Cohnella abietis: one gene and its partner. The protein of the gene in region 1 interacts with the protein of each later gene in a pairwise test. Links are inferred from orthologs where the notes say so. Each region holds a gene or a part of one and is shown on either strand. Other genes may lie near its edges.

What was found.
Region 2: the proteins of abc-f (region 1) and KCTCHS21_RS23675 interact in binary tests that used the Escherichia coli proteins (3 or more experiments, as listed by UniProt). The link is inferred for Cohnella abietis from one-to-one orthologs.

What each region holds. Positions count from the first base shown.
Region 1 is NZ_AP019400.1:1,511,699-1,519,957, forward strand. The notes cover bases 2,023-4,981. They hold abc-f (ribosomal protection-like ABC-F family protein), read right to left. Parts: upstream 4,483-4,981; coding sequence 2,563-4,482; downstream 2,023-2,562. Other genes in these bases: KCTCHS21_RS06100 (class I SAM-dependent methyltransferase), read left to right, coding at 2,023-2,148; KCTCHS21_RS06110 (5-formyltetrahydrofolate cyclo-ligase), read left to right, coding at 4,639-4,981. In the rest of the region: KCTCHS21_RS06095 (2-isopropylmalate synthase), read left to right, coding at 1-1,324; more of KCTCHS21_RS06100, read left to right, coding at 1,336-2,022; more of KCTCHS21_RS06110, read left to right, coding at 4,982-5,265; KCTCHS21_RS06115 (MogA/MoaB family molybdenum cofactor biosynthesis protein), read left to right, coding at 5,420-5,908; tatA (twin-arginine translocase TatA/TatE family subunit), read left to right, coding at 6,217-6,447; twin-arginine translocase subunit TatC, read left to right, coding at 6,541-7,317; KCTCHS21_RS06130 (methyl-accepting chemotaxis protein), read left to right, coding at 7,468-8,259. UniProt on the Escherichia coli protein: Genetic data indicate it may be involved in ribosome assembly or function.
Region 2 is NZ_AP019400.1:5,335,393-5,342,650, forward strand. Bases 691-4,171 are described here. They hold KCTCHS21_RS23675 (2-oxoglutarate dehydrogenase E1 component), read left to right. Parts: upstream 691-1,070; coding sequence 1,071-3,971; downstream 3,972-4,171. Other genes in these bases: KCTCHS21_RS23670 (response regulator), read right to left, coding at 691-704; odhB (2-oxoglutarate dehydrogenase complex dihydrolipoyllysine-residue succinyltransferase), read left to right, coding at 3,977-4,171. In the rest of the region: more of KCTCHS21_RS23670, read right to left, coding at 1-690; more of odhB, read left to right, coding at 4,172-5,224; KCTCHS21_RS31265 (hypothetical protein), read right to left, coding at 5,264-5,437; KCTCHS21_RS23685 (alpha-mannosidase), read right to left, coding at 5,705-7,258. UniProt on the Escherichia coli protein: E1 component of the 2-oxoglutarate dehydrogenase (OGDH) complex which catalyzes the decarboxylation of 2-oxoglutarate, the first step in the conversion of 2-oxoglutarate to succinyl-CoA and CO(2).

The DNA.
Region 1 (8,259 bases):
CGTTAAAGCAGACATTGATTCGGCTGTTGCCGCCACGCAGGATGCTGCACGCCGCCGTCTACATCTGTTCATATCGGCTTCTCAAATCCATTTGGATTTCCAGCTCCGCAAGACGCAGGACGAGGTCATCGAGATGCTTCGCGGGATGGTCGCTTATGGAAAGCAATTCGTAGATCAAATAGAATTTTCACCGATGGATGCTTCGCGCTCTAGCGAAGAGTTCCTGTTCAGGGTCGTTGAGGCGGCTATAGAAGAAGGGGCGACAATTATTAACATCCCGGATACGATGGGATATGCATTGCCAGAGGAATTCGGACCATTGTTCACACGGGTTCGCGAAGGTGTGCGCGGCGGAGATAAAGTGATCTATAGTACCCATTGTCATAATGATTTGGGCTTAGCGGTTGCTAACAGCTTAGCTGCTATCCGCCATGGTGTCACTCAGGTTGAGGTGAGTGTAAATGGGGTTGGCGAGCGTGCAGGGAATTGCTCCTTGGAGGAGCTGGTTATGGCTATTGAAACCCGCGGGGATTCGATGGGGGTAGAAACTGGAATTGTCACCGAGCATATATATGAAACCTCTCGGATGGTGAGCCGCACGATGCATTTTCCAATTGCATTTAACAAACCGATTGTTGGACGTAATGCCTTCCAGCATGAGTCAGGCATCCATCAGGATGGCTTGCTGAAAAACCGCAATACCTATGAAATCATGGATCCGGAAGCAATGGGTATTCCACGTAGCATGATTATTCTGGGCAAGCATTCAGGACGACATGCGATTAAGCATAAAATTTCCGAATTCGGAGTTAAATTAAACGATGCTGAAATGGAGGATTTCTATAACCGTTTCAAGGAGAAGGCTGATGAGCAGAAAATCATTACAGACGACGTTATGATGCAGCTGTTGGGAGAATCAACAGACACTATCGTGCAGCCGTACTCGTTGGTTGATCTGCAAGTGTTGGCAGGGTCGAGCCGTTCCCGTATCGCCTCCATCACCATATATAGCTCAGCCGATGGGAAAGAGCAAACCTACACGGGTGCTGGTGAAGGACCGCTTGAAGCAGTGATCCAATGCATTCGCGAGGCGATGCCTGTCGACGCTATATTCGAGGATTTGGAGATACATTCGTTGTCGACGGGCGAGGATGCCTTCGGAGAAGCCGTTGTAACTGTATCAAGCGGAGACCAAAGAAATATCGGAACTGCGATTCATCGGGATATTATTTTGGCGGCAGCCAGAGCTTACGTTTCAGCGGTTAATGGTGTAATACTCGCTCGTAAAATAAGCGAAGCCCATAAAGAAGCATCCGGGGAGTAGAGGTTAATCCTATGGAGCAAATACTGAAATACTATGACTCGTTCGATGAATGGGGGAGGCTCGATAGGGAACCAATTGAGTTCATGGTTAACCTCCATCATATCCAGAAAAACCTTCCCCCTAAGGGGCGGATTCTCGATATCGGCGCGGGACCTGGGAAGTATTCTATTGCTCTTTCTGAGCTTGGGTATGAGGTCAACCTTGCTGATCTTACGCCAAAACTCGTTGAGATGGCGAAGCTTAAGGCGAGGGAAGCTGGAGTACTAGAACGGTTTAATGGATTCCACGTTGTCGATGCCAGGGATATGAGCAGCTTCAAGGATGAGCAGTTCGATGCTTGCTTAATGCTCGGGCCAATGTATCATCTACAGACGGAAGAGGATCGTTCTAAAGCGATTCGTGAATTGCATCGGGTTACGAAGAAAGGTGGTCCAGTATTCGTCGCCTTCATGTCCAGATTAAAGCATCTCACAACTTCCATGATGTTTCCCGGGGCTTGGAAGCCGAACGATACTTCCCAAGGGCTAGCTGATTTTCTGGCATCGGGAATATTCAATCATAGCGATGAAGGAAGGTTCACGGGTGCTTATTATTTCGACATTGACGAAATCAACCCTCTCATGGAGGCTCATGGGCTCAAGAGCGTGAAGCTAATAAGCTCAGAGAGCGTTGCCGGATCGATGAATACAGAGCAATGGAACTATTGGAGACAGCGAGGCGAAGAAGAATTCGGGCAAGTGATGCAAATCGTCATGAAGGCGTCTGAAAGTCCCTACATTCTCGGGGCAGCGTCGCATCTATTGTATATAGGGGAAAAGCAATAAGAACGGGCTGTTCCGTAAGTGTGAAAATCACTTGCTGAGCAGCCTGTTTAAGATTTTGGGCGTAACGATTTATAAGTTGAAGCTAGTTTCGTTGTCCAACTTATCCAATTGTAGATCAATAAGTGATGTGGACAAAGTTATCCACACCCCCTGTGTGTAATGTGGATAAGAGCTAATAACCCTTGCTACATATAGGGTTGGAGGTTATTGAAAGTGGGATCAATTTTTCAGCCCTTTTGTGTGGAAAGTGTGGATAATGTGGATAAAACGGTGGAAAACTGTGCCATTACGCAATAGAGGACAAAAAAATGCTTGCGTACCAAGAGGTGGTTGGGGATAGAAGATCTTTCCCCACTGACTCTTCCTGCACGCAAGCTGTGTATAACTGTGTGAACAACTTATTTTCCAGTAATTCTACGATTCTTCCATTAAAGCTTCCCAAGTCTGAAAGGCTTCATCTAAAGCAGCACGTGTTTTATCCGCTTCGGCTTGTTTTTCTCTTAACTTCATATAATCCGTAACCATCTCTGGGGAAGCCATCTCAAGCTCAAGAGCAGAAAGCTCATTCTCTAGTCGAGAAATGTCTGCTTCGGCTTGCTCACGTTTACGTATTCTTGCTCTGTCCTCACGTTTCGCCTGCTTGTCCGCTTCGTAGTTACTGACAGCGGGTTGGGCAGCTTGTGAGCTAGAGTTATTTAATTCCGTTTCCCATTCTTTCATTTCTCGCTTTTTAACAACCATTTCGTCATAATTTCCTAGGAAATGCTCAGTCCCATCTGATGCTAATTCAACAATACGGTCAGCAATTCGGTTAAGGAAGTAGCGATCATGGGAAACGAAAATGAGAGTGCCGTCATATTCATCCAAGGCGCCCTCTAGTACCTCGCGGCTCATCAGATCCAGATGGTTCGTCGGCTCATCGAGCAGAAGAACATTCGCTTTGCGCAGCATCAGCTTCGATAAAGCGACTCTTGCCTTCTCTCCTCCGCTTAAGGAGCTAATCTTCTTGCGAACATCGTCACCGCTAAATAAGAAATTGCCAAGAACCGTACGAATTTCTGCTTCAGGATGCTGGGCAAATGCGCTCCAGACTTCCTCTAAAACTGTATTCGCTGGATTCAGCTCTCTTTGCTCTTGATCGTAGTAACCAAGCGAGACGCCAGCCCCCCATTCAATGACACCTGTGCGTAGCGGTAATTTATCGATAAGTGCTCGGAGCAAAGTCGTCTTGCCGACCCCGTTAGGTCCAAGCAAAGCGAGTCTCTCTCCTCTTTTTACCTCGAAGGACACATTACGAAACAAGGGAGCCATCTCTTCCTTAGGAGCAGCAGAACAATTAATGGCTCTAAGAACCTCTTTGCCGCTCCGGCGCTCCGTAGAAAAGGAAAAGCTCGCTTGCTTTAAAGTGCCGGGCTTCTCTAAGCGTTCAATTCTCTCCAGCGCATTGCGCCTGCTTTGGGCACGTCGAGTCGTCGAGGCACGGACAATATTTCGTTGTACGAAATCCTCCATACGGGATATTTCCTTGCGCTGCTGATCGTATAGCTTGATTTGTTGTGCATAAGCTGCTGCCTTTAAGTCCATGAATCGGCTGTAATTGCCAGTATATCGTGTGGCTGCATGACGCTCGATTTCGACTATGGCTGTAACGGTGGCATCGAGGAAATATCGGTCATGGGAGACGATAACCATAGCACCAGCATAAGATCTCAGATACTGCTCTAACCAAGTAAGGGTGTCAATATCCAGGTGATTGGTAGGCTCATCTAGCAATAGCAGCTCAGGTTGGACAAGTAGCAGTCTGGCAAGCGCAAGACGCGTCCGTTGCCCCCCGCTAAGCGAGGAAACCTCCGTATCAGGAGAAAAGTCTCCAAAGCCCATTCCGTGAAGAATGCTGCGGATGCGGTTTTTCATTTCGAACCCGCCATTTTCCCGGAATTTCTCGCTTACGTCAGCATACTGAGCTAGCAAAGCTTCGTATCGTTCTGGATTTTCTAGCTCTTGGGGATCTGCTACCCGGTTTTCCAACGCTAATAATGCTCGCTCTTGATCCAGTAGAGGACCGAACGCAGAATTCATTTCTTCCATTAGAGTACGATGTCCTTGAAGGCCGCCATTTTGAGCCAAATAACCGACCTTAAGCTCTCTCGGCTTGGATACGGAACCCGTATCAGCGGTTAGCTCACCGGCCAGGATACGTAAGAAGGTTGATTTGCCGGCTCCATTGACACCTACAAGACCAATGCGATCGCGCTCATTGATTTGCAGAGATACCCCATCTAGTACAGGGGTAACGCCGTAATGCTTTGTAATGCTGGATGCTTGTAATAGCAAGAGGAATCCCTCCGAAAATTTCGATTCATTCTTGCTACAAGTGTACCGTAAACATATAAGAAAAGTCCAAGTCGTTATTCTTTGGCGAAAATAGACATAAAATGATAAAATGAAAATAACTTTTCTACGGATTTTCAAAAGGTAGGCCAATCGCTCATGAATAATGCTCAGAGTAATTACGATAAGGTGGAGTGGCGACGCCGGATGACCGCCATAAGGGACGGGCTATCACCCGAGGATCGAGATAATTATTCTTTACGATTATGTCGTCTAATCGAGCTTGAATTATTGAGCCCACTTCGCCAAGAGCGTTCACGCTCTTTGAATATTTGCGTGTACGCGCCTTTTCGCTCGGAAGCATCTCCGCTCCCTTTGCTCTCAAGCTGCTGGGAAAGGGGAGACCATCTATTCGCGCCAAGAATTTTGCCAGACAGAGAAGGAATGGAGTTGCGTAAGGTCGAAGCACTGACTAACTGGATTCCGGGGAAGTGGGGGGTTCCGGAGCCCGACCCGCTACAAACCTTGCTGGCAGAACAATCACAAGCTCTCGATGTCGTACTCGTACCTGGTCTTGCTTTTACGAAAGAAGGATCTCGATTGGGTTACGGCGGGGGGTATTATGATCGCTTATATGCAGATAGACTAGGCTTTAGCAACCCAAAGACGTTGTGGATAGGCTTCGCTTTTGCTAACCAGGTCATAGCCGACCCATTGCCTATGGAGACGCATGATCTTCCTCTAGATGGATTGGCAACGAACGAGCAGGTTATTTGGTTTAATTAGGGGGGAAATAGCGGATAGCTTGAAAGTTGGTTGACTTATTACAATGTGCAAGGTCATTTACGTATAGTGGACAACTATGCTTAAACGGTCTAACATTTGATTAAAAGATACGATCACGATAAAGCTCGTATTCATGGGAGCGGGGGGATGGAGCATGCGTTGGAAGGTCGCTTTATTGACAGCTAGTGATAAAGGCTCGCGAGGGGAACGCGAAGATACGAGCGCTCAGGTTATACGTGAATTAATTGAGGAAGAGCTTCATGGGGACATCATTGATTATCGGATTGTGCCGGATGATCAAGATGAAATAAGAGCAGCACTAATAGAAATGGCCGATTATTATCAGGCAGACCTTATATTGACGACTGGTGGAACAGGTCTGGCATTCCGTGACGTTACACCTGAAGCGACATTAATGATCGCGGAAAGAATTGTTCCTGGAATTGCAGAGGCGATGCGGGCTACCGTTATTCAGCGCTCGCGTAAGGGAATGCTTTTTCGCGGGATTTGTGCGATACGCGGTCGTACCTTGATTCTGAACTTACCTGGAGATCCTAAGGGCGTTCATGAGCATTTGATGGCGGTAATGGACGTTCTACCAGAAGCATTGGATCAGGTAAAAGGATTGCGTGGGGAGCAGTAGATAACAGCTTCCTAGTTTCTTTCGTGGCAAGGAATAATGCTTATTAGTCCGCTATGTTAAGTGAACAGAATGCTACCTGGATTTAGACATATAATTGTCAATGATAATGACTATTTCCTGTAACAAGGGTATGATATGATACTGATACTGGGCGGAATGCCGGTAGTTGCCGACGATGAAACCTTATATTTCTATCGATGTTTTTTGCCGAGAAATTTGGCTGGATATACCGTAATAAAGGAACATATTATCGAAATGGTCTGCGACAGATTATGCCGTCGCTAGAACTGGGAAACGGAGGTTTATTTATGTCAGGAATTGGTGCTTCGGGTATGATTTTACTCGTAATCGTTGCTTTGCTGCTGTTCGGACCGAACAAGCTACCTGAATTGGGAAGAGCATTCGGACGCACGCTCCGTGAGTTCAAGAAGGGCGCTAATGAGCTGATGGATGATACTAAGGAACGTCCAGCAGCAAACCGCGTGGAAGTGTCATCGGAAGATACACAGCCGAAAGCTGAACGACGTCTGCCTGAATAAGGTATGAACATTACACAAAAAGGGGCTGTCCCTCATCGCAGATGAATCATTTGCGAAAGGGGCAGCCCTGTTGTTGCATGGAGGCGAATAAGGATGAAGGATAGTTCAAGTGCTCGGCAGGATGAAAACTGGATGCCGATAATGGAGCATTTAGGTGAGCTACGTAAAAGAATTATATACTGTTTAATTGTATTTGTACTTGGACTGGTCGGAGGCTTATTCGGTGCCCAGCCTGTCTTTGATTATTTAGTTGCTGCAGCCCCTACGGAAAATCTTAAGCTAAATGTGTTTTCTCCTTGGGATGCGATTGGCTTATATATGAAATTTGCCATTATCATTTCTTTTATTCTGGCCATTCCCCATACGATGTTCCAATTGTGGGCATTTGTGCGTCCCGCGCTCGGGAAACAAGAGCAGAGAGCGACGCTACGCTATGTTCCATGGGCCTTAGTCATGTTTCTAATCGGACTTGCGTTTTCCTATTTCGTCGTTTTTCCGATGGCCTATTTGTTTACAGAGAAAATTACCGAGACTATGGGACTAGAACAAACCTATGGAGTAGCGCAATACTTCGCCTTTTTGTTCAACATTCTCATTCCTATTTCCTTGCTGTTCGAGCTACCGCTTGTCATTCTGTTCTTAAGTCGGATAGGTATTGTGACCCCGGATCTTCTCAAAAGGATTCGTAAGGTTGCATGGTTTGTCCTAATCATAATTGGAGTAATGATTACTCCGCCCGATGTCGTTTCGGATTTATTAGTGGCAGTTCCACTGATTCTGCTTTATGAATTAAGCGTACTTTTGTCAAGAATAGCTTACGGCAAACGAATGAAAGCACGTGAGAAAAGAGAACTAGAGGATTCAGAATAAGAACTAGTCCTTTCCTACTGAACCCAAAAACAAAACCTTCCATAAAGAAGCAGAATGTGTCAAATTTCGTATTCCAAATGCCGAAATTATGGTACACTTGTCTCAGGTAAGGGCTTACATGTTCAGGGACAATTAGGGAGGGGCAAAGGCATGCGTGATATGACCTTAGGTCGCAAAATTACGATCGGTTATGTTGGGTTAATCGTGTTATTGGTTTTAGCATTTGTATTGTTATTAACAGGCATGGATCTAACGGATCATAAAGCCTTGTTCGTCGAAGTCATTATTATTTTCGTTGTTTTGGCGGGTGGGGCTGGCTTTGGGTTAATGTGGCTAACGCGTAATTTGACCGAGTCTATTGGTGGGGTAACGTCTGCGTTGCGAAATATCGCTTCCTCCGGCGGTGATTTAACAAGAAGAATACATATCCGTTCTACAGATGAGATGGGTGATCTCGCTAACGCGGCGAATCATATGCTTGACGGCCTGCAGAAGATGATGAAGGAGCTTCGCGATAGCACGGCTGAGCTAGCAGCTTCTGCTATTCAGCTTCAGCAGGGAGCAACCGAGAATGCTCGTGTGAGCAGTGAAGTGTCTAAAGCGGTAGAGAAGGTTGCGGCCGGCTCAGAGACACAGGTTGCCCAGTCGCAAGAAATTTCTGCAACGATGCAAGAAACACTGGATGGTTTGAATCAGGTAGCTTCAACGACTACCGGAGTATCTGACGCAGCCCAAACGACTGTTAGTCGTGCAGCAGCTGGCTCTGAATTGCTGCAATCAACGTCTGGAGAAATTGCTCAGGTTGAGAAGGCATTCCGCTCTTTGCAGGAAGTTGTTAGAGGCTTGAATCATAAGTCAGAAGAAGTACGTGAAGTCATCGGTTACATATCGGAAGTAGCGAATCAAACCAATTTGCTGGCGCTTAACGCAGCAATCGAAGCT
Region 2 (7,258 bases), 3.8 Mb from region 1 along the record:
ACGAGCACACGATTTTCCCGATCCCTGAATATAACCGTCCCTGAGTATTTAGCTGTAATTTCTTGCGCAATATTGTATACGGCAAATCGAATAAGGTCCTGGTCGAATAAAGTCGATGGCAAGCTTAGCTCAAATTCGTCCACATCTATAGCTAGCTCGATTAATGAAGGGCCGTTCCATTGAATTTGAAAATAACTGAGTCTCTCCTGCAGTTGCTTAAGGGGCATCGGTACAGATACAAGACGCTCCAAAAAGCGCTCTTTCAGCTGCGGCAGACTTTCCATCAGTTGACGCTTCAGCAGCTCAAGATCTTGGCTCTGCCTTCTTTCGGCATCTAGCTCTGACCCCACTCTACGAATGACCGTCTCAAGCTCAGCCGCTGTAATCGGTTTCAAAATATAGTCTGTGGCTTGCAATTTCAAAGCCTGCTGTGCAAACTCGAAATCATCGTACCCCGTTAGAATAATGACCTTCACAGTCGGATCATTTTCCGCCAACTCACGTGTTAGCTCGATACCATTCATGAACGGCATTCCAATATCAGTTAGGACGACATCAGGTCTCTCACGCTTAATAAATGCAAGAGCTTCCACACCATCCTCACAATCCCCTATACATATAAATCCTAGCTGCTCCCAATCCATCTGTTCCTTGATCGCTTCCCTAACTAATGCTTCATCATCCACGATCAGCAGCTTGTACATGGAATCCCCCTCTTGTCGTTCCTATGCTACCTATATGAAGATCATATATAATAATTGGATGTTAATCCATTATTTAATCGTAAAGAATAGAACATAATAATGAAATGAGAAAATGAACTGAAATAGTCGAAAATTTTATGCTATTGACTTGGAAAATCAATTTCATTCCTTAAGAGTCATTTGGGCTTTAATAGAGCAATCTAATCTTATATGGGGACTATCCACAATGATCTATTAAATAGATCATTCCGATGCTAAATCATCACTATTTTTGAACAAAGAAATACATTAGAATAAAGAAGGGTGCTTCTGGCTTCATAGGAATTGTGCCCGAGTATGACTAACATGAATGCAGAGGGATGCACAATGTCAGATAATAATGAATTGATGCAAGGACAGTGGCAACAATTTTTCGGGCCCAATCTAGGCTACATCCAAGAACAATACGACATTTACTTACAAAATGCGGAAGCTGTTAGTCCGCAATATCGAGAGCTATTTGCTCAGTATGGTGCTCCTCCCCGCGGCGATTCGCCGGTAACGAGACCTCAAACTGCTTCAACGGAGCCTTCGTCAGCTCGCAATGGGTCGACATCCGTGGATACAGTTCTACTTAAGAAAGCGATTGCAGCTGGTCAATTAGCTTGGAATATACGTTCATTCGGTCATCTTGCGGCCGATATTGATCCACTTGATCTCAGCATTAAAGCTAGCTCGAAGATGATTGAGCCAAGCACATACGGACTGACAGAAGACGATTTGTTGAAGCTTCCTCCTGAATGCGTATGGGAAGATGCACCTTATCCGATGAAAACTGCTTTGGAAGCCGTTCAGAAGCTCCGCGAAGTGTATACCGGATCGATTGCTTTCGAATTCGGACACGTTCACGACGAGCACGAACGCAAATGGCTGAATGACCGAGCAGAAGTCGTCATTCCTTCTACAAAGCTCCTTAACTCAGAAAAAGAAACATTACTTAGAAAATTACTCGAGGCTGAACAGTTCGAGGATTTTCTGCAGCGTACATTTGTAGGTCAGAAGCGTTTTTCCGCAGAAGGTGTAGAAGCGCTTATTCCACTTACAGATGAAATCGTGCATGAGCTCACAAATGACGGCGCTCGTCATATTGTCATGGGTATGGCTCACCGCGGACGCTTGAATGTGCTCGCCCACGTTCTGGGCAAGCCTTACGGCAACATTTTCTCGGAGTTCCAAAACTCCGCTAACAAAAAAATTCTACCGTCTGAAGGCTCTCTCAGCATTAACTACGGTTGGACTGGCGACGTTAAATACCATTTAGGTGCTAATCGTTCCATCCACTCTGGCGAAACGGCTGAAACTCGGATCACACTTGCTAATAACCCAAGCCATCTTGAATATGTAAACCCTGTCGTTGGCGGCTTTGCACGTGCAGCACAGGAAGATAGAAGCAAGCCAGGATATCCGGTTCAGAATTTGGATCTAGCTGCTTCCATCATCATACACGGAGATGCAGCCTTCTCAGGAGAAGGTATTGTTGCCGAAACGCTCAACTTCAACAATCTAAAGGGCTACACTAGCGGTGGAACCATTCATATTATCGCTAACAACCGAATCGGCTTTACAACGGAAAGCCATGATTCCCGTTCAACTCATTATGCCAGCGACTTAGCTAAAGGCTTCGAAATCCCGATTGTTCACGTTAATGCTGACGATCCAGAAGCCTGCTTGGCTGCTGCTCGGATGGCTAGTGAGTATCGTACGCTATTCAAGAAGGATTTCTTAGTCGACCTTATTGGGTATCGTCGATATGGTCATAATGAAACTGATGATCCAGAAACGACTCAGCCTCTTATTTATAAGAAGGTTAAGTCTCATAAGACTGTTAGTCAGCTTTATGCGGACAAATTGGTTCGTGAAGGCTTCCTGTCTGCCGAAGGTGCAGAACAGATTAAGCGCGACGTACAGAATAAGCTGAAGACGGCTTATGATGAGGTCAAAGGACAGGATCACAAAAATCCTATTCAACAAACGCAGCCTAAGCCTTACAATCTTGAAGCTTCTAAGTCGGTTACTGCTGTCTCAATCGATAAGCTTCGCGATATCAATAAAGGGCTGCTTAGCTGGCCAAAATCCTTCAGCGTTTATGGGAAGCTTCAACGCATTCTTGAGCGCCGGTCGGACGCATTGAATGAGGGTGAGAAGGTTGATTGGGGACATGCTGAAACGCTTGCGTTTGCTTCCATCCTTGCAGACGGAAGACCACTTAGATTAAGCGGTCAAGACGTCGAGCGTGCAACCTTCGCTCATCGGAACCTTGTACTCCATGATTCCGTAACTGGCGATACCTTCTGCCCGCTTCACAGCCTGCCAGAAGCAAAGGCTTCCTTCGCCATCCATAATAGCCCGCTATCAGAAGCTGGTGTTCTTGGCTTGGAATATGGCTACAATGTATATGCACCGGAAACAATGGTTATTTGGGAAGCTCAATACGGAGACTTCGTGAATGCCGCTCAGGTTCTAATTGATCAATTCATATCTGCAGGTCAATCAAAATGGACACAGCGCTCTGGTTTGGTTATGCTGCTTCCACACGGCTATGAAGGTCAAGGACCGGAGCATTCCAGTGCTAGAATGGAACGCTTCCTGCAATTATCAGGTGAAGGAAACTGGACTGTCGCTTACTTATCGAGTGCGGCGCAATATTTCCACTTACTCCGCCGTCAAGCAGCTGAGATCAATACAGACGCTGCTCGTCCGCTTATTGTTATGGCGCCTAAGAGTATGATTCGTAATCCTTATGTTGCGTCCTCCGCGTCTCTGCTTAGCGAAGGCACATTCCAGACGGTTGTGGAACAATCCGGACTTGGAGAGCACCCTGCTCGTATCGAACGACTCGTCCTATGTACGGGTAAAGTTTCTGTTGATCTGGCAGAAGAGCTCGATAAATCAGCCGATGTTAACCGGGATTGGTTGCATATCGTCCGTGTTGAACAGCTCTATCCGTTCCCACGTCAAGAAATTCAAGCAATTATTGACCGTTTCCCGAACCTTACCGAAGTGGTATGGGTTCAAGAGGAGCCTAAAAATATGGGCGCTTGGAGCTATATAGAGCCACGCATCCGCGATCTTATTGGATCAAAATCGGTTACAGTTAGCTACAACGGTCGTCCGAAGCGCTCAAGCCCGGCGAGCGGATACCAGCAGATCCATGTTTTCGAGCAACAATTTATTATTAATCAAGCATTAGTTCAGAAAAAGAAAACGGCTATTAAAACCGGGAGGTAACAGCAATGCATGACATAATAGTACCAGCAATGGGTGAATCCATTACGGAAGGAACGATTTCCAAGTGGATCGTCAAAGTAGGAGATTCCGTTCAACAAGGCGACCTCTTGCTAGAGCTGGAAACAGACAAAGTAAACTTGGAAATTAGCGCCGATCAGGATGGTGTTATTGCAGCTATTCTCATGAATGAAGGGGATACTGTTAAAATCGGAGAATCTGTTGGTAAAATTGGTGCGGCTGGTCAAGCAGTTGCAGCTCCTACGGCTCCAGCAGCAGTAGCTGCGGCTCCAGCTCCACAGGAAAGCACTCCAGCTCCTGTAAAAGCTGCTGCTCCTGCCGTCAGCGTGGATAACAGCTCTACTCTTGCTACTCCTGCTGCTAGAAAGCTTGCTCGTGAGAAGGGAATCGATCTCAGCACACTTACAACGCGCGACCCAATTGGACGTGTTCATTCTAGCGATGTTGCATCTGCAGGTGCTGCTGCAAGCGTGCCTGCGCAACAAGCTGCACCTAAAGCGGCTGCGGCGGACAAACCGACTACAAACTCGAACAAGCCGGAAGAGCGCAAGCGTATGTCTCGCCGTCGCTTAACGATTGCGAAACGCCTAGTTGAAGCGCAACAAACTGCTGCGATGCTCACGACTTTCAATGAAGTTGATATGTCAGCTATTCTCGAAATTCGTAAACGTCGTAAAGATTCCTTCAAAGAGAAGCATGAAGTTGGATTAGGCTTTATGTCCTTCTTCACGAAAGCTGTCGTTGGCGCATTGAAGGCATTCCCTCATCTGAATGCAGAAATTAACGGTGAGGACATCATCGTTAAGAAATATTACGATATCGGTATTGCCGTCTCCGCTAAAGAAGGATTAGTTGTTCCTGTCTTGCGCGAGGCAGACCGTCTCGGATTTGCTGAAATTGAGCGTACTATCGGTCAATTGGCTGGCAAAGCTCGTAATAACACGTTAGAATTGTCCGAGCTTCAAGGCGGAACATTCACGATTACTAATGGCGGTGTATTCGGCTCCTTGCTATCCACGCCTATCTTGAATGCACCTCAAGTCGGAATTCTAGGTATGCACAAGATCCAGCTTCGTCCGATCGCTATCGACGCGACACGCATGGAGAACCGCCCAATGATGTACATTGCATTGTCCTATGATCACAGAATTGTTGATGGTGCAGAGGCTGTACAATTCCTTGTCAAAATCAAGGATATGCTCGAAGATCCGGAAACATTGCTGCTCGAAGGCTAATAGAATAGTTGCTTTGACGTTCAAACGAAAGGTGTTGGTTCAGGAGGTTACTCCTGCGCCAACACCTTTTGTTTTTGATCCAACTGTTGCTTGCTTAAGCAGATTATGCTCAAGCGCAAGCCAACCATAATCCATTGGCAGATAAAGTTGGTCCAAGGTATATTGAATGTAAAAAGAAACCTCATCTCTTAAATGGTTGCTCGCCAATTCCATTTTGACTAAAGAGAGGTTTCTTTGTATTTGTACTTTCAGTAATCGATAAGAAAAGAGGGGAAGTATCTCCTGTAGGAGCGAAGCGTTTGTCTTTGAGATCGTGAAATCTCCTTGTTATCTTTTACCCATTCAGATTTCACGATCTCAACCAACAACCGGAAGGAGATACTTCCCCGCAAAAACTATAATCGATAGACATAGCGAGAGGCTGCCCTATAAGTTATCTTACGGGACAGCCACTCTTGTTTTGGATCAATTATAAGTTAATTATTCAAGCTCAATTCGATAAGTCTTTATTTCATAAGGCATGACCATGGCCCGAACGGTAGCACCGAGAGTGATTTCCCCAATAGGACGCTCTAACAGATCGCATTCCTGCCAGCTTGCAATTTTCAATCCACTCGTGAGCTCTATATGACCACGGGCACCTGCAAATTCATGATAACGGACAATGATAGCTTCGCTATCCTCCGCTTTCTTAACGGCATCAATGAGAAGGTTATCCGCAGATAATTGAAATAAAGACGCTTCAACCTGAATAGGACTGTCCTTCCGAACACTAATCGGATTATTGAGGCACCAAGCTTCTTGGACAGTAGCACCTTCATACCAAGAGTGCTCATGAGGATAGAGAGAATAGGTGAACTCATGTTTTCCTTTGTCCGCAGAGCTATCTGGATATAGCCCCGATTTCAGAAGCGACAGCCTCATGAGATTCCCCTTAATGTCGTAGCCGTATTTGCAATCATTAAGCAAGCTAACGCCATAGCCCTGCTCCGATAGATCCGCCCATTGATGTCCGACCGTTTCAAAGCGTGCATAATCCCAACTCGTATTCCAATGCGTCGGGCGTTTAACATTGCCGAACTGAATGTCATAAGTCGCTTCCGTCGACTTAATGTCGACCGCAAAGGCAGACTTGAGTAATTGCTGCGTCTCTTGCCAATCTACACGAGTAGCAAAATCAATCCGGCGAGAGTGCGCGTATATGATTAAATCTTGTTCAATCGTGGAATCCATATAGCCCCACTCAAACCTAACCACCGCTCTTAAAGCTCCGAGCTCAATGACACTCACTTTACGCAATTCGGATATTTCCCGCATTTTCTCCTTATAGAAAATATCAATGTCCCAAGCATCAGAATACAATGGCTTGTCCTCGAATACTTGAAAAACATTTCCCCGAGCTCCCTTGAGGAGAACCTCGCGCTCTGTAGAACGGTCAAATATTCGAATCAGTTGCCCCTGCTCGTTCCATTCCAACTCATAGAATGGCGTCACAATTCCGGATTCAGTGCTTGCAAATGGGACCAACCTTTCTGCCTCAGAAGGCGTGTCCTCCCATTGAATCTTCGAATATCCGAGTGAAGGAATAGCCTCGGCATAAATCAGCCAACCACTCTCCGTCCATTGCGCTTCAAGCAAGCGCCCTTGTCCATCCTTCCAAGTCCCTGTGGAATGCGAGTTCACACTTAATGGTACTGCAGCAAGATCACTCCGTGTCCATGATGCCCCATTATAAACAGCTAAAGCATTTCTTTCATTAGAAGAATGAAAATTGGCTTCCGCTTGATTTGTAGCTTGAAGAATAAGGTTCTCGGCTTCTGCGTATTCCACCCTGCAATCGTCATACACTTCTTGGATGGATGAGCCAGGTAGAATATCATGGAACTGATTTCGCAGAACAATTTTCCAAGCTTCATGGAGCGTACCTGCCGGATAGTTCGACCAATCTCTCTGCACCGCACATGAAAGGACGTTTTGCCACTCCGCTTCACGGAGCCCGAGCTCACAACGGCGATTCATTAGCTTCACGAAAGC